DNA from 4 places in the Thalassospira sp. CH_XMU1420-2 genome. Region 1 is predicted to be linked to each of the others. Evidence: riboswitches for the same ligand, from Rfam matches in the RefSeq annotation. Region 1 holds a riboswitch; each other region holds the start of a gene.
What was found. A riboswitch is a leader RNA that binds a small molecule or an ion and turns the genes downstream of it on or off. The one in region 1 is predicted to bind cobalamin.
Positions count from the first base shown of each region.

Region 2: another riboswitch for cobalamin. It lies ahead of WA429_RS07300 (ABC transporter substrate-binding protein); the one in region 1 lies ahead of WA429_RS11995 (DUF4198 domain-containing protein).
Region 3: another riboswitch for cobalamin. It lies ahead of cobU (bifunctional adenosylcobinamide kinase/adenosylcobinamide-phosphate guanylyltransferase); the one in region 1 lies ahead of WA429_RS11995 (DUF4198 domain-containing protein).
Region 4: another riboswitch for cobalamin. It lies ahead of WA429_RS09120 (ribonucleoside-diphosphate reductase subunit alpha); the one in region 1 lies ahead of WA429_RS11995 (DUF4198 domain-containing protein).

Region 1 covers NZ_JAYMEG010000003.1:500,753-506,549, forward strand. The annotation lists gene yaaA (peroxide stress protein YaaA) at 1-203, shown strand, start outside; gene WA429_RS11985 (glycosyl transferase family protein) at 228-1,292, shown strand; gene WA429_RS11990 (DUF924 family protein) at 1,356-1,898, opposite strand; cobalamin riboswitch at 2,050-2,242, shown strand; gene WA429_RS11995 (DUF4198 domain-containing protein) at 2,415-3,212, shown strand; gene cbiM (cobalt transporter CbiM) at 3,230-3,904, shown strand; gene WA429_RS12005 (cobalt ABC transporter permease) at 3,897-4,514, shown strand; gene cbiQ (cobalt ECF transporter T component CbiQ) at 4,511-5,308, shown strand; gene WA429_RS12015 (energy-coupling factor ABC transporter ATP-binding protein) at 5,292-5,797, shown strand, end outside.
Region 2 covers NZ_JAYMEG010000002.1:545,112-550,908, reverse strand. The annotation lists gene WA429_RS07310 (AraC family transcriptional regulator) at 1-550, shown strand, start outside; gene WA429_RS07305 (glucan biosynthesis protein) at 608-2,209, opposite strand; cobalamin riboswitch at 2,380-2,578, shown strand; gene WA429_RS07300 (ABC transporter substrate-binding protein) at 2,806-3,831, shown strand; gene WA429_RS07295 (FecCD family ABC transporter permease) at 3,872-4,936, shown strand; gene WA429_RS07290 (ABC transporter ATP-binding protein) at 4,933-5,733, shown strand; gene purD (phosphoribosylamine--glycine ligase) at 5,767-5,797, opposite strand, start outside.
Region 3 covers NZ_JAYMEG010000004.1:90,963-96,759, reverse strand. The annotation lists gene cobN (cobaltochelatase subunit CobN) at 1-2,946, opposite strand, end outside; gene cobW (cobalamin biosynthesis protein CobW) at 3,039-4,079, opposite strand; gene cobU (bifunctional adenosylcobinamide kinase/adenosylcobinamide-phosphate guanylyltransferase) at 4,114-4,641, opposite strand; cobalamin riboswitch at 4,697-4,874, opposite strand; gene WA429_RS14195 (hypothetical protein) at 5,126-5,797, shown strand, end outside.
Region 4 covers NZ_JAYMEG010000002.1:961,658-967,454, reverse strand. The annotation lists gene WA429_RS09125 (ribonucleotide-diphosphate reductase subunit beta) at 1-830, opposite strand, end outside; gene WA429_RS09120 (ribonucleoside-diphosphate reductase subunit alpha) at 852-3,806, opposite strand; cobalamin riboswitch at 3,915-4,139, opposite strand; gene WA429_RS09115 (PhoH family protein) at 4,324-5,085, opposite strand; gene arsJ (organoarsenical effux MFS transporter ArsJ) at 5,424-5,797, opposite strand, start outside.

The sequences.
Region 1 (5,797 bases):
TCTTCAAGGAAGTCAAAGGCGGGGCTGCCAAGGTTGTCGGCTTCTCAGCGAAGCGTGCGCGTGGCATGATGGCGCGTTACATGATCGACAATCGACTGGAAAACCCGCAAGACCTTAAGAAATTCAATGTTGACGGTTATTGCTACCAGGATGACCTGTCAAACGAGACGGAGTGGGTCTTTACCCGCGTCCATGACCAGTAACGACAACTTTTTCGGTGAGTACGTATGACCGACGAGCATCTTGAACAGCTCGAGGAAGAAAATCATTTACCCGAATCTCATCCGTTTTCCGGGTATTTGAGAACGTTCTTTCGGGGGCCGGGCCGTTCACGCAGCCTGACGCGCGAAGAGGCATTTGATGCCTTTTCAATGATCCTGCGCGATGAGGTCGAGCCGATCCAGCTTGGCGCGTTTTTGCTTATGCTGCGCTATCGGGCGGAAACGCCGGAAGAACTCGCAGGCATGATCGAAGCCGTGCGCAAAGCCGCAAGGCTTGATGCGGATGATGGACAGGACACCAACCCGGTGGGCCGCCCGATGCTTGACTGGCCGTCATATGCGGCTGGTCGAACCCGTGGTCTGCCGTGGTTTGTATTGTCGGCACATTTGATATCGCAGAACGGTGTTCCGGTTCTGATGCACGGCTATAACTCGCATCTGGTCAATGGTCTTGGAGCCGAGGCCGCGATCAAGGCGCTTAAGCTGCCGATCGCGATGTCAGCCGAAGAAGCCCGTTCGGATATTGCCGCAAAGGGGTTTGCTTATTTGCCGCTGCGCCATATGCATCCGAAATTGCAGGAGCTGATCGGGTTGCGGTCGCTTTTGGGGCTGCGCAGCCCGGTGAATACCCTGTTGCGGTTGCTAAACCCGTTACAGGCACGGGCCGCGTTCCTGGGGGTGTTTCATCCGGCATTTCTGGATGTGCATCGCGAAACCGGAAAGCTTCTTGAGCTGCCGCGAATTGGCGTGATCAAGGGCGGGGGCGGCGAAGCAGAACGCACACCATTCAAACATGTTGATCTTCGGATGCTTGATAACGGCGAGCTTTGCGACGTCCGGTGGCCGGCACTTTTGCCAAAAACCGAAAAAGAAATCGACGATCAAAGCCCGGTGACCCTCAAACACTTCCTTGCCGTTTGGCGGGGCGAGGTCGAGGATGCCCCCGCCGAAGCCAGGATCAAGGGCAGTGCAGCGATGGCGGCATTCCTTGCGGGCAAAGCCGATTATATGGACGAAGCCGAATCCCTGGTGCAGGGATGGTGGGATAATCGCGATCGCGATATCGGTTGATATCGCGTTTTCGCATTGAATGATTTTATGAAAGCGGGACGGATTGCCGTCCCGCTTTTCGTTCTAGAATGATGAGCCGGGTTCTTTGAGAAACGCGATTTCTTCTGGTGTGGATGTCCGGCCAAGAATGTCATTGCGATGCGGATAACGCCCGAACCGGTCGATGATTGTCTTGTGTTTGATTTCAAAGCCGTAATTGTGTTCAAGCCCGGGCTGATCAAACAGGGTCATGGCAATTTCATGGATCAATTCGGATTCTGAATGCATATAGGGCATATACAGAAACGCCCGCTGTTCTGGTGATCCAAGTTCCTTGTCCTTGCCCAAGGATACGGCTTCCTGTGCGAGAACAAGCGCGATCGGATCGGCAGCAAATGATTGCGGCGTGTCGCGATACATGTTCCGCGAAAACTGATCCAGAACGATGATTTCGGCAAGGCGCCCCGATGCGGTGTTGCGCCAGGTGAAAAGTTCACCGGCAAGGGCCGCGGCATGAATGTCGGAAAATCGTTCGGCAATGTGGGTGTCAAGTGCAGTATCCTTGATAAACCATTGCTTTTGTTCAAGTTCCTTGAACCAGAAGTCCAGGACTGTTTCAGCAGCCATCATTTCCACCCCATCCCATGTAAGGCCAATCGCAATATTGTGCGATGTGTTTGCTGATCTTTGCCGGGGGAAGGGCGAAGGTCAAGCAATGGCGCGAAAAGATAATCCGTTCGGATGCGGGCAAAGAGTTGACAGGTGTTTGCCGCCCATGGAATATGAACGCGTCTTGGGTGTTGATCCATTGGATCGGCTTAAAAGGGAACGTGGTGCGTTACGACAATGCCACGGCTGCCCCCGCAACTGTAAGTGGTCCGAGCATTACCTATGCCACTGGTGATAAACCGGGAAGGCGTAATGCTTTTGAAACCATGAGCCAGGAGACCTGCCTTTGACTGCCGGACACGGCTTGTCCGGTACTGAACTGTTGGACGCCGGGGTGAGCGTCAGGTTGCAGGGAAAAGGCGGTCTCGTCGTGAAACCGGTATCTTGCTTCCAGCCATCCTATCGTTCTTGATCCTAACTCTGTGCGTCGGGAAACTTTTCTGACGCGCATCGTTCGTGAAAAGAGACGATTACATGTTTAAAACTCTTGGCAAGCTTGCGATTGCAAGTGCCTGTTTCGCGTTTGCGTCACAAAGTGCGCATGCCCATTTTCAATTGGCCTATACACCGGAAGTCAATGTGACCGCCCCCGGCGAACTGCCGGTGAAACTGATATTCTGGCATCCGTTCGAAAACGGACATGTCATGGATATGAAAAAGCCGGTGGCGTTTTACGCAATCCATCGCGGTGATAAAATTGATTTATCTTCAACGCTTTCTGAGGTGACCTTCACAGGGAAGGAGAATGCAGCCAAGGCGTATGACGGTACTTTGACCCTTAAGCGCAGTGGCGATTACGTGATGGTGGTGGTGCCCGAACCCTATTACGAAGAAAGCGAAGATATCTTCATTCAGCAGATCACCAAGTCCTATGTGAACCGCAACGAAATCCCGACCGACTGGATGGAGGCACAGGGACTTGTGACCGAAATTCTGCCGTTAAACCGGCCGACCAACATTGTCGCAGGTTCGACCTTTACCGGTCGGGTGCTGAGCAACGGTGAACCGGTATCCGGGGTCGAAGTTGAAATCGAATATATGGCAGCCGAACCCGATATGGACCGTAACGCGCCCAAGGAACCGACAGCAGGACCGATGCCTGGTGGGGCAATTGTCGCGATTACCGATGCCAACGGGTATTTCACGTTCGGGATCCCCAAGGCCGGATTTTGGGGGTTTGCGGCCCTTGGTAGTGGGCCGGACAAAGAATTTCAGGGAAAAGAGCTTTCACAGGATGCAGTCCTGTGGGTTCGCGCCTATGATGTGCAATAGGCTTGGGGACAAAGTAGATGCATATTGTTGACGGGGCACTGGCCCCAGAGGTGCTGATTGGCGGTGGCGTGCTTGTAGTCGCGGGGCTTGGCCTTGGATTGCGCAAACTGCCAATCGATAAAATTCCGGCGACGGGGGTGTTATCGGCGACGTTCTTCGTCGCCTCCCTGATCCACGTGCCGGTCGGTCCGTCGAGCGTGCATTTGATCATGAGTGGTCTGGCCGGGCTTGTGCTTGGCTGGACCGCATTCCCGGCACTTTTTGTCGGGCTTTTGTTGCAGGCCATCTTTTTCGGATTTGGCGGTTTGACTGTATTGGGGGTCAATACCGTCAATATTGCGTTTCCGGCGGTGATTGCCGGTTTCCTGTTTCGCGGATTGGTGTCGCGAAGCAATCCAACCTTTGCGGCAATCTGGGGGGGATGTGCCGGTGCGCTTTCAATTGCGCTGACCACCTTGTTCGTGGCCATTTCCCTTGGCCTGAGCGGGGAAGGGTTTGTACCGGCGGCCAAGCTTGTTTTCTTTGCCCATATTCCAATCATGGCGGTCGAAGGTCTGGTGTCTGCAGCAGCGGTTTATCTGATCGTGAAGGTCAAACCGGCCTTGCTGATGGCCGATGCCCAGATCAGCCGATATGACGCACAAAACCCCGCGATCCTGGCCGAACAGGTGAACGAGGCCAACAATGGCTAAGCTTGCAACGGGGGTGTTTCTGGCAGGCCTTCTGTTCGGAATGCAGGCCGCCCAGGCCCATAAGGTGATTGCATCGGTTTTTCCAAGCGGCACAGCTGTCGAAGGAGAAATCGGGTTTTCCAATGGCGATATGGCTGCGGACACGCTGGTTGAAGTTTTTGACCAGCAGGGAAACAAGATCGATGAAATCAGAACGGATTCTGACGGTTTCTTTGTCTATACGCCAAGCCGGAAAGTTGACCTTGTCTTTCGGGCCGATCTGGGGGCAGGGCATGTTGCAGAAGCCAGTTTTGATATTACCGACCTGACGGGAATTGCAGGGGCAGGCAGCATTGCCGCAGTTTCTTCGGATGATAGCGCTAACATCACTGTGGATGGGGCAGTTGTCGCGGATAATGCAACCAAAACTGCAATTACCCGCGAACAGGAAGAAGTTATTGCCGCGATCGTTCGCGATGAATTGCGCCCATTGCGTCGGGAAATTACCGCCTATAAGGAAAAGAACGATCTTCAATCGATTCTGGGCGGTATAGGTTATATATTCGGGTTCTTCGGGATTGCCTATTATCTGGCAGCAAGACGTTTGAGAGCCAAAGCAACCAAATCATGAGCCATCTTTTCGGGCATGACCAACCATTAAGCGTTCAGGGAGGCGGGCAACGACCGTCTTCCTTTGTCGGATCGTTTGATCCGCGTGTTCGGGTGGTGGCGGCCGGTCTGTTTTCGGTGATGGTCGTTTCCCTGCATCAGATCGAATTCGCGCTTGCTGCCTTTTTTGTGGCAGTGGCGACAATGTTCATGACTGATTTGCCTTTGCGTCTGACCCTGAAACGTATGGCAGCGATGGACGGGTTCATCATCGTGATGCTGGTGATGTTGCCATTCACAACACCGGGAACCGCCATGTTTACCGTCCTGGGTGCCGAGGCCAGCAAGGAAGGATTGCAACATGCGGTCCTGATCGGCATTCGCGCCAATGCGGTTGTTTTGATGATGCTTAGCCTGCTTGCCGGGTTAACGCCGGTGGGACTTGGGCATACATTATACCGGCTACGTTGCCCAGCAGCCCTGGTGCATCTGATGATGTTTACGGTGCGCTATATTTCGGTTCTTCACGATGAATATCATCGATTGCGCATGGCCATGAAATTGCGTGGCTTCAAGGCGCGCAACAGCATCCATACCTATCGGTCGCTGGGGTATCTTTTCGGGATGTTGCTTGTCAGGTCTCTTGAACGTGCCGAACGGGTTCTTGAGGCCATGAAATGCCGCGGATTTAGTGGCCATTTCCCGATGATTGATCATCTTGTGTTCCGGCAACGTGATGCCTTTTTCGGGGCTGGGGTTCTGATGCTGGTTTCCGCGCTTGTTATTCTGGATCGTTTTTATGTCGTCGCTTATTGAACTAAACGATATTTCATACGGATACCGCGCCGGGCAAAATGTTTTGGACCGGGTCAGTCTGTCGCTTGAGGCCAATGAACGATTGTTCATTACCGGTCCGAATGGGGCTGGCAAAAGCACGCTGTTGCGCATTCTGGTCGGTCTTATCAAACCGTTTGGCGGCGAAATCAGGGCGTTTGGAACGCCGCGTGTAACGGATAAGGATTTCCATGATCTGCGTTGTCGGGTCGGGTTTATTGTCCAGGACCCCGATGATCAGCTGTTTTGTCCGACAGTGGTCGAAGATATCGCCTTTGGCCCGCTTAATCTTGGGGCCAGCCGCGAAGATGCACTGGCGATTGTTGACGAGGTTCTTGATCAACTTCATCTCAGACATTTGCGCGAACGCATCACCCACGAGCTTTCAGGCGGGGAAAAGCGGCTGGTTTCTGTGGCGGCGGTTCTAGCCATGAAGCCTGATGTTCTTTTGCTTGATGAGCCGACGAACGC
Region 2 (5,797 bases), on a different contig from region 1:
TGCGCGCGGGCTGTTTGTCGAACAAACCACCGACAGTCTGATTGACGCGGTGTTGCGCGTGGTCGAGTTGCTTGAAAGGCCCGATGACATTGCGGTGATGTTGCCGCTTTTGATGCGCGAAGTGCATTACCGACTGTTGCGCACCGGCAAGGGCGCGCTGATTGCCGGTCTTGCGATTGGTGGCAGCAATATGCAGCGGATATCGGCGGTGTTGCGGTTGATGAAGGATAATTTCGACAAGCCGCTGAAGATCGAGGAGCTGGCAGATTTCGCTAATATGAGCCCGTCATCCTTCCATCATCATTTTAAACAGGTCACCGCGATGAGCCCGCTGCAATATCAAAAGCGCCTGCGCCTGACGACGGCGCGTCAGATCATGCTCGCAGAAATGAAGGACGCGGCCAGTGCGGCCTATGCGGTCGGCTATGAAAGTGCATCGCAGTTCAGCCGCGAATATGCCCGCATGTTTGGTGCACCACCGATGCGCGATGTCATGGCAATCCTTGGACAATCGGCCCAAGCGCGCCCGGGCGAAGGCATGGCGTCGTGAACATAAAAAGCAGGGGGCGGTGTTGCCCGCCCCCTGATCATTCTTGCCGGGTTTTGATCAGCCTTGATGCTGATTACCCAATGCCGGCAGATGCTGGAACATCCAGGTTTCACTGAGCGGGGCGTCTCCGCGTTTGAGATACATGCGCAGATCAACCGGATCTGTGCCGGCCGCCTTCAGGTCAAAGGCCGCCCGCCAGATGCGGGTATCCATGATCGGTTCGATCTTGGTGCGGGTGATTTCACCACGCGATGTCGATACGACGATTTCCGGAAACTCGCCATAGGCAAGGGTGCCAAGAACATCGCCTTCGAATTCGACGGAAAACTTGACCTCGTCTTTCGGGCGGTTGGTGCCCGGTTCGCCGCCGCGTCCCATGCGGGTCGAAGTTGCCTTTGCCAGTTCGGCAACCGGGAACGGGTTATGGGCCTGCCAGTGAAGGCGATATTTGAACTGATAGCTGTTCCCGGCCTTGGCCGGGGCGTTCGGAACCCAGAATGCCGCGATGTTATCGTGGATTTCATCGTCGGTCGGAATTTCGATTAACTGTACGGCACCGTCATTCCAGTCTTCCTGGGGTTCGACCCACAGGCTGGGGCGACGGTGATAGCGCACACCATCAAGATAGTTCTTCACATCGCGGTCACGCTGCATCAGGCCAAAACCACGCGGATTATGATCGGCAAAGGCCGATGCGCGGATGGTTTCGGGGTTGTTCAGCTGTCGCCAGATGCGTTCGCCACTGCCGGTCCACAGTTCCAGGCCATCGCTGTCATGGACTTCCGGGCGCCAGTCAAACCGGAATGATTTGTTCTGTTCGGAATACCAGAACATGCTGGTCAGCGGCGCAATGCCAAGCCGTTCGATATCGCGACGGACAAACAGGTGTTTTTCGATATCCATCGTCACACCCTGCCCGCGATAGAGCAGGAATTTGTATGCACCCGTAATGCTTGGCCCATCAAGCAGCGCATAGATGGTGACCGGGTCTTCGGCATTTTTGGCCGGCTCGATAAAGAACTGGCGGAAATCGGGGAATTCTTCGGGTTGGGATGTGGCGGTATTGACCGCAATCCCGCGCGCTGACAGGCCATACTGACCTTCATCACCGATGGCGCGGAAATAGGATGCGCCAAGAAACGCCGCCCAGTCCTGGGTTTTCCAATCATCACGCGACAGTTCTTCATGAAGTCGGAACCCGGCAAAGCCGCTGTTTTCGGGCAGCTGGCGGGCAATGCTGTCGGCTGGCATGTCAAAGTAATCGGGTTTATAGATGACTTCGCGTGCCGTGCCGTCTTCCAGAAGATACATGTGCACGGGCTTGGCGAAATACATGCCCAGATGGAAGAACGTCACCGGATAGGTGCCCGATCCATCGGAAAACGGCGAATGGTCACGTTTGTAATGCAATTTGCCATGGGTGTCGTAATCGATCCGCCCGACAATTTCCGGGTTGGGGGCGACTGGCGGCTCATAGGCGGCCTGCGCCATCGATTTGGCACGCGCAATCAGATCGGCAAAATCAAACGGCTGTCCCGCACCAAGGTCAAGCCCTGGTACTTCTGCCAATGCATGCTGATAGATCGACATTCCCGGCAGGATAAGACCGGCTGCCGCGATGGATTTCAAAAAGCGTCTGCGTTCAACAGAAGTCGTCATGTGCATCATGTTCCAATGGTTTCATTTGTCGGCAAGCATACCAGACAGTGTGGAGGTAATCGGGATGAAACATGGCAAATTCAAGGTCGTGTCGACTGCAATTTCTGCATGGACCCTTGTGTAAATGCCTCTGGTCATCTGCCAATTTCCTTGACCGGGTTTGGGCTTTAATCTAACGGTCAGATGTCGGTATCCGGATATCGGATAAAGGGAATTCGATTTGGGCTGCATGCCCATCAACCGAAGCTGCCCCCGCAACTGTAGGCGGCGAGCGTTTTTCTGACCAATGCCACTGGGATGAACCCGGGAAGGCCAGGAAAAGTGCTTTGACCCGCGAGCCAGGAGACCTGCCGACATGAATGCGACGGACCGGGCGGGGTGCCCCGGAGAATGTCGGCATATGTCGCGGTTTCCGGCAGTTTTTTGTAAATGCGCCTGAATACCGATCCTGACATCTTCCGCCATTTCCCGACACTTTTGCCAGTCCCTTGACGATAGTAAAGTGTGTGTTATGTTATAACATAACATTTGTGATATGCTGTGCAATGGCCGGTGATTGCCGACCCTTGCCGGTATGTCTTTGAAAGGAAGTCAAAGTGATCAGTCACTATAAACATGCGCTGGCAGTCGGGGTGTTTGCTGCCGGTTTTGTGGTTTCGGCCCCGTTTGCGGCTGCGACGGAATATCCGCTTGCCATCGAAAATTGCGGCAGCACGCTGCACTTTGATGCGGCCCCCGAACGGGTTGTGTCGCTTGGACAAAGCACGACAGAAATCCTGTATTCGCTGGGGCTGGCCGATAAGGTCAAAGGCACCGGGGTCTGGTTTGGTCCGGTCATGGATGAATTCAGGGATGTGAATGCGTCCGTGCCGCGTCTGGCTGATAATGATCCGGGTTTTGAAACCGTGGTTGCGCAAAAACCGCAACTGGTCGCCACCCAGTATCAATGGCATGTCGGTCCCAAGGGCATTGTCGGCACCACCGAACAGTTCAATGAACTTTCGATCCCGGTCTATACCGCACCGGCCGATTGTGTCGGCAAAGACAATGCCGGCGGCGGCGACGGGGTGCGCCATGACCGTTTCTCCATGGACCTGATTTATCGGGAAATTTCCGACCTTGCGCAAATTTTCGATATCGAGGATCGCGGCGCGGCCCTGATTGCCAGGTTGAAAGATCGTGAAGCCCGGTCCCTGGCACAGGTCAATTCCAGCGGGAACAGCAATGTTTCGACCGTCTTCTGGTTTTCCAGTGCCGAGATTAAAAGCGATCCCTATGTCGCGGGCAAAAACGGGGCCGCGGGCTATATCGCCGAAAAACTTGGCGTAACAAACATCATCGACAGCGACGAAGAATGGCCGACCGTGGGGTGGGAAACCATTGCGCGCGCCAATCCCGATATCATTGTGATCGGTAAAATGGGCCGTCGCCGTTTCCCGGCAGATGATTGGGAAGTCAAAATGGACTTTTTGAAAACCGATCCGGTTACACGCCAGATGAAAGCGGTTAAAAACGGCAATATCGTTGTGATGGATGCGCAATCGATGGACCCGACCATTCGTCTGATTGACGGTATTGAAACGCTTGCCCAGGCTGTCGAACGCCTGAGTGCCTCGAACTGATTGCCTAACCCGATGGCGCTCGATATGCCCGGAGACTTCAATGTTTGAAAAAGCACCCCCTCAGCCCCCCGCACGATCGCGGGCAGGGCGGGCATATCTTGCGCGAAGCGGTGCGGCCGTGGCGGCTTTGATCCTGCTTGCCGCTGTGGTTGCAATTGCCGCTGCCAAGGGGGAAACACACATTCCCCTTGGCACGGTTCTTCAAACCATTGCCAATCATCTGTGGCAGGCGGGCTATGCGATTGATCCAATCGATTCCGGTATCATCTGGAATTACCGGATTTCGCGCGCACTTGTGGCTGCGGCCTGCGGGGCGTCACTTGCGTTGTCTGGGGCCGTATTACAGGCGCTTTTGCGCAACAGTCTGGCCGATCCCTATTTGCTGGGCATTTCGGCGGGGGCATCGACCGGTGCGGTCAGTGTTGCCATTCTGGGTCTTGGGGCGGGGATGGTTTCGCTGTCGCTTGGCGCGTTTGTCGGTGCACTGGTGGCATTCGGGTTTGTCGCGCTTTTGGCCATTCCGGCCGGTCGTGGTGCAGGCGCGATCATTTTGGCCGGGGTTGCCGGATCACAGCTTTTCAACGCCCTAACATCCTTTATCGTTACCAAGGCAGCAACCGCGGACGAGGCGCGCGGCATCATGTTCTGGTTGCTTGGCAATCTGAGCGGTGTGCGCTGGGACGATGTCTATCTTGCGCTGCCCGTTGCGTTTGGCGGGCTGGTTGTGTGTCTTTGGTATGCGCGCGCACTTGATGCTTTTACCTTTGGTGTGGAATCGGCGGCATCGCTTGGCGTGCCGGTGCGCCGTGTTTATGTGGTTCTGATTGCGGTGGCGGCATCCATGACGGCTGTGATGGTCAGTCTTGTCGGTTCGATCGGTTTTGTCGGTTTGGTCATCCCGCATGCGGCACGGTTCTTTGTCGGCACCCGGCATGGGCTTTTGCTGCCGGTTTCGGCCCTGATCGGGGCGATATTCCTTGTTGCGGCTGATATTGTTTCACGCATCATTCTGGATGGTCAGGTTCTTCCCATCGGGGTGATTACCGCCCTGATCGGGGCACCGGCCTTTGCGCTTATTCTTTGTCATGGAAGGGTTCTGCGATGACACTGGAACTGCGCGATGTTGGCTGGAATGCCGGTTTCAAGAAAATCATCACTGACGTGTCGTTGCGGGTTGAACCGGGGGAATTCCTTGGCCTGATCGGGCCGAACGGGTCTGGCAAAACCAGTCTGATGTCGGTTCTGGCCGGTATTCGTGCCCCGTCTCGTGGACAGGCCCTGCTTGACGGGCAGGCGATGAAAAAAGTCGGGCGTCGTAATCTGGCGCGACGGATCGGCTTTGTTGAACAACAGGCCGACACCATTGACCGCATTACCGTGCGCGAGGCCGTGGCGCTTGGCAGAACGCCGTATTTGAGTTTGCTGTCACCCTGGTCGGAAGATGACCAGGCGATTGTCCAAAAGGCGCTGGAAGCAGTTGAGATGCATCTGATGGCTGACCGGATGTGGCAAACATTGTCGGGCGGTGAAAAACAGCGCGTTCATATCGCCCGGACATTGGCGCAACAACCCGATTTCCTGTTGCTGGACGAGCCGACCAACCATCTTGATATCCATCATCAACTTGGGTTGCTTGATCTTGTTCGTACCCTTCCGGTGACGGTGGTGGCGGCCCTGCATGATCTGAACCATGCGGCGATGTTCTGCGACCGGATTGCGATGATGGATCGCGGCAAACTGATTGCGATTGGCACGCCCGAACAGATTTTGACATCGCAAAACCTGCGTGATGTTTTCGGGGTTGCCGCCGATATCGAGCGCGATGATCAGGGCCGCTGTCATATCCGCTATCAGGTCGGGATATCGGGCCAGACGGGCATAAAAAAAGACCGGGTTGCGTGACCCGGTCTTTTGAAAATCGGTTTGGATGCGGGCTTATGCCTGTTCGCGGGCCACGGCGCGCCAG
Region 3 (5,797 bases), on a different contig from region 1:
GTCAATCAGGCCCGGAAAGGCATCGCGGAAGAAACCCGAAATGCGCAAGGTCACATCAACCCGCGGACGGCCCAGAAGTGATGCAGGCATGATTTCAAACCCGGTCACCCGGCGCGACGCACTGTCCCAGGTCGGACGGACCCCCATAAGCGCCAGGGCCTGGGCGATGTCATCACCGCCCGTGCGCATGTTGCTTGTTCCCCAGACCGAAAGACCAAGCGCACTTGGCCATTCACCATGATCCTGAACATGGCGTTCGAGCAGCAATTCGGCCGATTTCCAACCCAACTGCCAGGCCGCAGGCGTCGGCACGGTACGGGTATCGACCGAATAGAAATTGCGCCCGGTCGGCAACACATCGGGTCGCCCACGGGTGGGTGCACCCGACGGTCCGGGCTCGACAAATTTGCCGGCAAGTCCCCGCAGGATGCCGGAAATCTCGGCCGGACCACAACCGGTTACGGCCGGGCGAATATTTGTTTCGATATCGGAAATAACATCCTTAACTGCACTCCATGACGGATCAGCCGTGACCGTGCCATTGACCAGATCCCGCGCCAGAAGCTCGATCCGCTCCACCGTATCGCCGGTTGTCCGCCACGGGCCAATGTCGCTGTCATCCTTTGTGCCATAGGCAGCAAGGATATCGGGCTTGGCACCGGGCCAAAATTCGGCAAAGGCGCAATCAAGGGGATCAAATGCCGGGTCGGCCAGGATATCCTTGGCAATTGCGCGATGCAGGGATGCCTTCGGCCCGTGATCAGCACCACGTGGCAAGCGGGCCAGCGCGACCAGCAGATCGGCCAAAAGATCACCTTCTGGCGCCTTGCCAAAGATATGAAGACCATCGCGGATCTGAAGTTCCTTAAGCTCGCACAGATAGTTATCAAGCTTGGCCAAGGCACTTTCTTCATCTTCATCCGCCTCGATCCCGCAATCACGATCAAGACCAATGCGAATGGCCAGTTCAAGAATGTCGCGTTTCAGGATCGTCAAACGGCGCGGATCGACCGCAGCAGCGTCATAATATTCATCGACCAATGCTTCGAGATCTTTGAGCGGCCCGTAACTTTCGGCACGCGTCAGGGGCGGGGTCAGATGGTCAAGAATGACCGCTTGGGCACGACGTTTGGCCTGTGTACCTTCGCCCGGGTCATTGACGATAAAGGGATAGAAATGCGGGGTCGGGCCAAAAACTGCTTCGGGGAAGCAATCCTCGGAAAGTGCCAGTGACTTGCCCGGCAACCATTCCATATTGCCATGTTTGCCAAAATGAATGATCGCATCGACGCCAAACACATGCCGCAGCCAGATGTAAAAGGCGAAATAGTTGTGCGGCGGCACCAGATCGGGCGAGTGATAGCTTTCAAGCGGATCAATGTTGTAGCCACGCGCGGGCTGCAAGCCCACAACCACATTGCCCATCGGCAGGATCGACAGGGCAAAGCTTTCCTGATCGGGCAGATAAAACGGATCGGTTTGGGGATCGCCCCAAGCCTCGATCACCTGGTTTCGGATCGATTTGGGCAGCGCGGCAAAGGCCGCTTGATACTCCGCCAGGGACAGCATTACCCGTATTTCACGCTTGGCAAGGGACTTGAAATCGTTGGTCGGCCCCGCCTTGATCGCGGCAATCAGGGCATTGCCGTCTGCCGGCAAATCGGTGATGGCGTATCCGTTTTCAAGCATGGCGCGCAGAGTTTCGATCATGCCAGCCGGCGTATCAAGCCCGACACCATTGCCCAGACGGGCATCCTTGTTGGGATAGTTGGCCATGACCATGGCGATCTTGCGATCTGCCGGGGCAGATTTGCGCAACCTGATCCAGTTGGCGGCAAGTTTTGCGGTGAAATCGACCCGATCGCGCACCGGGATATATTTGACGAGATCAATCTGGGTCAGGTCATCCTTACCCGCCGATCCCTTGAACGAAACGGCCCGGGCCAGAATACGGCCATCGACCTCGGGCAGGGCGACATTCATCGCGATATCACGGGCGGCAAGCCCGCTCACACCATCGCGCCATGCATCTTCGCTGCCACCGGACAAGACCACCTGAAAGACCGGCGCATCAACGGCATCAAACGGCCCGTCATATCGTTCCGACCCCGGAACGGAAAGCGCAAACCCGGTCGTATTCAAAATCAGATCGGCATTCGTTTCCGCAAGCCAGTCACTGACCAGCGCACTTGCCACCGGGTCCTTGAGGCTGGCGACAAAAATCGGCAACGGATTGAGATGGTTGTCGCACAATGCAGCAACCAGCGCATCTATGACGTCAAGATTTCCCGCCTGGACAAGTGATCGATAAAAAATGATCGGGGTGACCGGCTGATCGGTTTTCCAGTTTGATCTGATATCATCAAGACCGGCCTGTGACATGCCCGGCCAATATCCGCCAGCCTTGACCAACGGGGCGGCTGGCGACCAGTTCCACCGCACATCTGCATTGAGTTTTTCATAGATCAGACGCAGCAAATTTTCGGCATTTTGCGGGCCACCTTCGATCAGGTAGCGCCAGATATGCTGATATTCAGCCCCCTTGACGGTAGATAGCGACAGAAGTTCGGCATCGGGTTGATCATCACCGGGCAACAGCACCAGCGGGATATCACGCGACCGCGCCAGAGCAACCAGCTGCTCGACACCATATTCCCAATAACCGCGCCCGCCCAAGATCCGCACGATGATGAATTTGGCATCACAAAGCACATCATCGACATAAAGATCGACCGACATATTGTGACCAAGCTGCAAAAGACTGGCCAAACGCAAAGACGGAACATCTTCACCAAACGCATCTGCCAGACGTGCCTGTGCGCCGGCAAGGCAGGCAAGCTCGGACTCGGCCGCAGACAGGATGACGACATCGCCCGGTTCCTGACCAAGATCGACCGCTTCGCTGCCATCAGTGACCATGCCGGGCTGTGCTGCCAAAAGATGCATTTGAAATTCCGTCTGTTCTGTCGTCAAAAGCACCGATACCGGACGCAAAACATCCGGTATCGGTCATATGGTTTTATGTGTGCCCAATGGGCTTAGGCCGCCTTGATTGCGGCCTCGATCGCGGCACGGTCCAGACCATGCAAGCCGATCACCACCAGTTCGGAACGGCGGTTTTCCGTATCGGCCCAGGGACGGTCAAAGTAACGCTGGAAACGTTCACCGACCCCCTGAACCACATGGCGCATCGGTTTGCCCGGAACATCAAGGAAACCCTTGATGCGCAGAACATCAAATTGACGCACGATATCGATCAGGCGTTTTTCAAGGGCCGCCGGATCATTGACCGCATCAAGTGAGACAACAAAACTTTCAAAATCATCATGATCATGTTCATGACCATCATCATGATGGCTCGGGCGGCTATCAAGGTCATCCTCAGCCGCAGCACCAAGGCCCAGCAAAATGGCGTTTTCAACACGGGAATGCTCGGTCGCGATGATTTTGACCGACGGCTTTTTAAGTTCGGCGCGGATATCGGCTTCGACCTTGGTGCGTTCTTCGTCAGTCAGAAGGTCGGTCTTGTTCAGAACCACCATGTCGGCGCAATGAAGCTGTTCTTCAAACAGTTCTTCAAGCGGGCTTTCATGATCAAGGTTTTCATCAGCCTCGCGCTGGGCCTGAACCGCATGATGGTCATGGGCAAACAGCCCGTCGCGCAATGCCGCACCATCAAGAACCGCAACAACCCCGTCGACAGTCACGCGCGACCGCACTTCGGGCCAGTTGAACGCCTTGACCAACGGCTTGGGCAAGGCCAGCCCAGATGTTTCGATAACGATATGATCAGGCGGCGTATCGCGATCAATCAGGCCACGAATAGTTGGCAGAAAATCATCCGCAACCGTACAGCAGATACATCCGTTTGCCAGTTCAACCACATCATCCTCGGCACAGCCTTCGATACCACACCCGTTGATGATGCCGCGATCAACACCCAGATCGCCAAATTCATTGATGATCAGCGCAATGCGTTTGCCATTGGCATTTTCCAGCATGTTGCGGATCATGGTTGTCTTGCCAGCCCCCAAAAAGCCGGTAATGACGGTTGCCGGGATTTTACCCAATTGTGCCATTTTCAAATTCCTTGAAATTCAATCATTTAAATTGTCATTTGACCTGCATCGGAATGCCGGCAACGACAAGCGTCACCCGGTCAACCAATGCGGCAATACGTTGATGGAGACGTCCGGCATGATCGCGAAAAGCCCGCGCCATTGCATTTTCCGGGACAATCCCAAAACCGACTTCGTTTGATACCAGCAACACCGAAATGTCCAGCCCAGGCAAGTGATCACAAAGCCGGTCGATTTCAGCATCAATATCGCGATCTTCGAGCATCAGATTGGTCAGCCACAAGGTCAGGCAATCGACCAGAACCGGTTTGCCGCCCGGCTGATTGCAGGTATCGAGTGCACCGCAAAGATCAAGCGGTTCCTCGATCGTTTGCCAAAGATCGCCACGCGATTGTTTATGAAGGTCGATGCGGTTGACCATTTCATCATCCCATGCCCGACCGGTCGCGATATATGTGCCGCCGCCAGCCGCATTGATGATGTTTTCGGCGAACCGGCTTTTGCCAGATCGCGCACCGCCAAGAATCAGATGTGTCCCGCAAGGCGGGTCAGTCCGGATCATATTCTATTCCTCGCCATGGCCTCCCACCGAGGCCCGATTGCGTCGCCATCATTTGAGATGATGACACCATTCGGCTGGTTTCCTGGCTGCGGGCATGAAAGCAATCCGCCTTCCCGGTTTCCCGGTGGCTGGTGAATGGCAATACATCCACCCGGATCACCCAACCCGATACAGTTGCGGGGGCAGCATCGGCATCGCACCGATTTCCCATCACCGAACGGTGCGCCGAACCTAACAGGTTTGCCCTTGAACCCAAAGGGCATTCTCTGTCCGGACGGGTCAGCTAACCGGAAGGTCAGTATTTGTAAGAATTGCCTGCTTGAGGCCGGCCCTCCTTTAAGGGAACATAATATTATCAAGCTGGAATTAGAGTGGTAACAAATCACCTTCCAGCAAGATCACCGGGACAAAAAACATCAAAACCGGTGGGCCGCATAATTGCGGCACCAAACTCTTGGGGTTAACTGGAATTTTGCAAAATCAGATGGCAGTTTCTGCACAACTATCGAAAATCCGAAATCCGAACACACCAACCTGGACCACATCCTCGCGCAAGGATATGTGGCTTGGTCTGCTTGAACGCCTGAATTCCGACAATCGGGCCTTTCAGACGTTTCTGGAAGAATATGCGACCGGTGCGGACATCACATTGTCGCGCCGCGATGTGCGCAGCATCTTTGCACTTGATGCTTCCAAAGGGGTGATCGGCACCATCATCTGGTCCCATGCGCGCGGCATCCGCGTCAATGCGCTGTCGCTGCTTGTGCGTGATCTGCCGACGCTCATCACGTTGATGTCGATTTCGGATTTCGGCCAGGAAGAATTAAACGAATTGCTTTCCCAGCCGGGGATATCGGTCCCCACCGCCAGCAAAATGCTGTCAGCCTGTGGAAAGACCTATCGCAAGATGCCCGCAGCCATCATTGATGACAACGTCATCCAGGCGATTGAGAATACGGCTCTTTGTGAAGATTTCCCGCATGTCGCCAAATTGCGCAACAAGTCACGCAGCCGTCCGCTGCCTTATTACGAAGCCTATTTGAAAGACGTGACTGCGATCTGCGAAAAGCACGACATCACCGCAGATATGCTTGATCGCTATCTGGCCGAACATGCGCTTGAAGATCTTCCCTTGAATTCCGAGCTGCAAACGGCC
Region 4 (5,797 bases), on a different contig from region 1:
TTTTCAGCCTTGATCTGGTTGATGACATCAATCCCGAAATTGAGATGGATGCTCTCGTCACGCAGGATGTACTGATATTGTTCGGCAATACCGACCATCTTGTTGCGCCGGCCAAGTGACAGGATTTGCGCAAATCCTGTATAAAACCACATGCCTTCAAACACGACATAGAACGCCACAAGATCGCGCAGGAAATCCTGATCGCGTTCGGGCGTGCCGGTGGCAAAATTCGGATCATCAAGGTGTTTGGTGTAATGAAGCGCCCATGCCGCCTTGTCGGTGATTGACGGCACTTCGCGGTACATGTTGAAAAGCTCGCCCTCATCCAGACCAAGGCTTTCGACAATATACTGGAATGTATGGGTATGAACCGCTTCCTCGAAGGCCTGTCGTAAAAGATACTGGCGGCATTCCGGGTTGGTCAGGTGGCGATAAATTGCCAGAACGATGTTGTTGGCAACAAGGCTTTCGGATGCGGCAAAGAAACCCAGATTACGTTTCAGCATCCGACGTTCATCATCGGTCAGACCATCGCGCGATTTCCATAATGCAATGTCGGCCTGCATGGAAACCTCGGTCGGCATCCAGTGATTGTTGCAACCCGCAAGGTACTTGTCCCAGGCCCAGCCGTATTTAAGCGGCAGAAGCTGGTTCACATCGGCCCGCGAATTGATCATCGCCTTGTCACTGACCGTGACACGACCGCCGGAACGATCAATCTCGCCAAGTCCGGTGGCATCATTTGTGCCATCACCGGTATCGGGCGAAACCGGGGCGTCGGGTGTGTGGTTGGACGCGATCGGGGCGTCGTTTTCAATCCAGTCAAGCATGGTTCTTCTTCCGGTTTCTGGTTACTGGCAGGCTTCGCAATCAGGGTCGTCAAGGGAACATGCCTTGCCCCAGACGTCCCCGCCGGTAATCTCATCGGATGCGGCGCCCGCATCAATGACGGCGGATGGACGATTGCTGACTGCGGGCGCTGGTGCTGGCGCGGTGACAGGCGAAGGCGATGGGACAGGGTTTGCGGCTTGCGGGGTATTCACCACCGCATTCAGCCGACCATCGGTGCCCTTAAGTGTCGATTTCTCGACATGGGTCGCGGCACTTGATCGCAGGTAATAGGTGGTTTTAAGTCCGCGCAACCACGCCAGACGATAAAGATCATCAAGCTTTTTGCCAGACGGATTGGCGATATAAAGGTTCAGGGATTGCGCCTGATCAAGCCACTTCTGACGACGTGACGCCGCCTCGATCAACCAGGATGAATCAAGTTCAAATGCGGTTGCATAAAGCGCCTTGAGGTCATCGGGAATGCGGTCAATCTGGCCGATGCTGCCATCATAATATTTCAGGTCGGATATCATCACCTCGTCCCAAAGACCGCGTTCTTTCAGATCACGGACAAGGGCGGCATTGACCACCGTGAAATCGCCAGACATGTTCGATTTCACAAACAGGTTGCGATAGGCGGGCTCAATTGACTGGCTGACGCCGCAGATATTGGAAATCGTTGCCGTCGGGGCGATTGCCATCGTGTTGGAATTACGCATGCCGGTGGTTTTGACCCGTTCGCGCAACCCATCCCAGTCCAGACGCTGGCTGCGGTCGACATCAAATTCGGCACGAACCTTGGCAAGCAGTTCAAGCGAGTCAATCGGAAGGATGCCCTTCGACCACAGTGATCCGTCGAAACTCTCATAGCGACCACGCTCGACCGCCAAATCAACCGATGCCGAAATGGCGTGGAAGGAAATGGCTTCCATGCTTTCATCGGCAAATGCGACGGCCTCTGACGAGGCATAGGCGATTTTCAGTTTCTGCAACGCATCCTGAAAACCCATCAATCCAAGACCAACCGGACGATGGCGCAGGTTGGAATAGCGTGCCTCCGGAATGGTATAGAAATTGATATCAATGACGTTATCCAGCATCCGCATTGCGGTTTTGACCGTTTGTGCCAGCTTGTCGTGATCAAGCCCGTCTTCGGTGACATGGGCCAGAAGGTTGATCGAACCAAGGTTACAAACCGCGACCTCGTCTGCCGATGTATTGAGTGTAATTTCCGTGCACAGGTTTGATGAATGCACCACGCCACGATGTTGTTGCGGGGACCGGATATTGCACGGGTCCTTGAAGGTGATCCATGGATGACCGGTTTCAAACAGCATGGTCAACATGCGCCGCCAAAGATCCACCGCGCGCACGGTTTTGAAATTCGTGATTTGGCCGCTATTGGCCTTGGCTTCATATGCCTCATACGCGGTCTTGAATTTCGCACCATAAAGATCATGCAAGTCCGGCGTGTCATCGGGCGAAAACAGGGTCCATGGCGCATCTGCCATCACCCGTTCCATGAACAGGTCCGGCACCCAGTTGGCCGTGTTCATATCATGCGTCCTGCGGCGGTCATCGCCCGTGTTCTTGCGCAGATCAAGGAACTCTTCGATATCGATGTGCCATGTTTCGAGATAGGCACAAACAGCCCCCTTGCGCTTGCCACCCTGATTAACCGCAATGGCGGTGTCATTGGCGACTTTCAGAAACGGAACCACGCCCTGGCTTTGACCATTGGTGCCCTTGATATGCGCGCCAAGACCACGCACTGGGGTCCAGTCATTGCCAAGACCGCCGGAATATTTCGCCAAAAGCGCGTTGTCCTTGACCGATTTGAAAATGCCATCAAGGTCATCGGGCACGGTGGTCAGGAAGCAGGATGACAATTGCGGGCGGCATGTCCCGGCATTGAACAGGGTCGGGGTCGATGCCATGAAGACAAAGGTGGAAAGCTGATCATAAAATTCGATTGCCTTGGCTTCGCGGTCGATCTCACGGATGGCAAGACCCATGGCAACCCGCATGAAAAAGGCCTGTGGCAGTTCAAACCGCGACCCTTTGACATGCAGGAAGTAACGGTCATAAAGTGTCTGAAGTCCCAGATACTGGAAGTTCAGATCGCGTTCCGGTTTGATCGCAGCGGCAATCTTTTTCAGGTCAAACTTTGACAATTCCGGATCAATCAGACCGGCCTTGATGCCAGCCGTGATCGCGGCGGGGAAATAGGTCGCGTATCGTACGCCCATCTCGGCCTGGGTGGCTTGTTCGGGCTGGTCGAAGACAAAGCTCAGGGCTTCTGTCCGAAGCTTGTCAAGTAACAAGCGTGCGCTGACAAAGGCGTAATTCGGTTCGCGCTCTACCAGTGTTCGGGCTGCCATGATTGGGGCAAGTGCCAATTCCCCGGTGGTGACACCGTCATAAAGGTTCTTTCTGGTTTCTTCCATGATCGGTGCTGTGCTGACGCCATCAAGGTCGCCACAGGCCTCAGCAATCACGGTCGCCAACCGGTCAATATCAAGCAACCTTTTGCTGCCGTCGGGCAGGGTGACATGAAGTTCGGGCTGCCCGGCCTTTTTGCTTTTCTTGCGTGCATCAAGCTTGGCGCGTTCGCGCGCACGGTCTTCACGATACAGGACATAGGCGCGCGCAACCTTGTGATGTTCGCTGCGCATCAGGGCCAGCTCGACCTGATCCTGTATATCTTCGATCTGAAGGGTATGGCTCGGCGCGGCCCGCTTTAACAAGGTCGTGGTAACCTGATCGGCCAATCCATCGACAATGTCATGTACCCGATGTGATCCCGACGCGGTTTCGCCCTCGGCGGCAAGAAATGCCTTGGTCAGGGCTGTTTTGATTTTGGTTGCATCAAAGGCCGTAACCGATCCGTTGCGACGGATCACCTGATAGATGGTTTGTGAATTTGATGAAGGATCGGAAACGGCTGGCCGTTCCAACTCGACTGTTTCTGACATCGTAAGCCCCAATCATATGGGGGCAAAGGCCAAACGGAGGTATGCAGGGATGATTGGCGGTCTGCCAGTCAGATCACAAGCACTCCACCGGGACACCCCGCCCGTGAATGTTTACGTTCGCTCACGGCAGGTCTCCTGGCTTGCGGATCGATGCTTCATCCGGCCTTCCCGAAATGCCAAGCATTTCAGTGACCATGGTTGGATTAAAGCTAGCCGCTTACAGTTGCGGGGGCAGCTTCGGCATTGTCGTGCATATGCAAAACGCACCGAATTCCCTCTTAGCCTTCAAACCGATATGGTTCGGTAAGAAGGACCGTGATGTCTATATATTGGGTTCGGATTGAAAATTTCGTCAATATATATGTTTTCTTGACAGGTTTTACCGATCCCGGTGATCGGGCGCGAAGCCAAGAATTATCAGTCTATATAAGCAGATCCAAAAAAAAAGTGACGGGCCCTTTCGGGGCCCGTCCTTTTTTCTTCTTTGGTTTGCTGTGTCGGAACTTGATGACCGAAATCAGAGAACCGTAAGCATGCTTGCAACCAGCGGATGGCGAACAATGTCCTTGTCGCGCAGCTGGACACAGGCGACATCTTCGACATTTTCAAGTCGTTCGGACATTTCCGAAAGACCCGACATTTCCGGCAGAAGGTCGGTCTGATCCGGGTCGCCGGTCAGGATCATGGTAGAATTCCAGCCCAGACGGGTCACCAGCATCTTGAGCTGCCCGTATGTGCAGTTCTGGGCTTCGTCGATGACGACGAAGGCATTGTTCAGGGTACGGCCACGCATATAGCCGATCGGGGCAATCTCAATCGTGCCGTCCGAAAGGTATGTGCGCAGGCGCTTGGTGCCAAGGCGATCATTAAGCGCGTCATAAAGCGGGCGAAGATACGGGGCCATCTTGGCTTCGACATCGCCGGGCAGGAAGCCGATATTTTCCCCGGCTTCAACAGCCGGGCGGGCCAGAACGATACGACCGATATCACCCTTATCAAGGGCTTCGACCGCCTTGGAAACCGCGATATAGGTTTTACCGGTGCCTGCCGGGCCAAGGGCAAGGACCAGGTTGAAGGCATCAATGGCCTCCATCAATGCGGCCTGGTTTTCACTTTTCGGGCGGATGTTGCGGCGGTAGCTTTGATCGCGTTGTCCTTTCTGTTCTGCGGCTTCCCCCTGAAGCGGGTGCCAGTCAGCGTTCTTTTCATCAAACAGTTCATGGACATTGTTGTCGGACTGTTGCGGACGGTTACGACGGCGTGCTGCGCGCTTACCCATGACGATCACCTCATCAAATGTGCCAAAAAAGCAAAACGCGCCATTCCGTCATGGAAAGGCGCGCATTCAATTTTCATCTTGCGATGGAAGTGGCGGTAGGAGTTTCCGCCGGTCACAACATGTTGCATGTGCGATCCGGGGGGCGAAAATTCTCGTTGTAAGACGCTTTTTCGCGGCACTCGGGAACCCCTCCTGCGGTCCAGTGATTGACCGTTGATTGGAATCGTACCCCTATATGCAGTGTCTTGTCACGGTTTTTTGCACGATGAAATTTTCGTGAATCCGGATTGTGAGTCTTTTCAGTCATTTATGCCGCATCTGCGAAAGAACTTTTTTATTCAACTCTGCGGTGTGATGGCGCTTCTTGCCGGAAGGGCGGCACTGATGATCCAGCTGATGGTCAAAAACGCGATCGACGTCACAAGGCATCCGACCAGCCCGCCATAGGAATAGGCAATACCCGACAGAATGGTCCCGCAAAGCCGCCCGATGGCATTGGACATGTAATAAAACCCGACATTCATCGCGACCTTGTCGCCATCGGCATAGGCGAGGATCAAATAGGAATGCAGCGACGAGTTCACGGCAAAGACAATCCCGAACACCAAAAGTCCGCCCAGAACTGCAAGTTGTGGCGCAATCCCCTGTGTGACGGCTGCGGCAATGGCAGTGGTCACCGCGATCAGGACTGCGATCCAGAACCGGGCGGTGC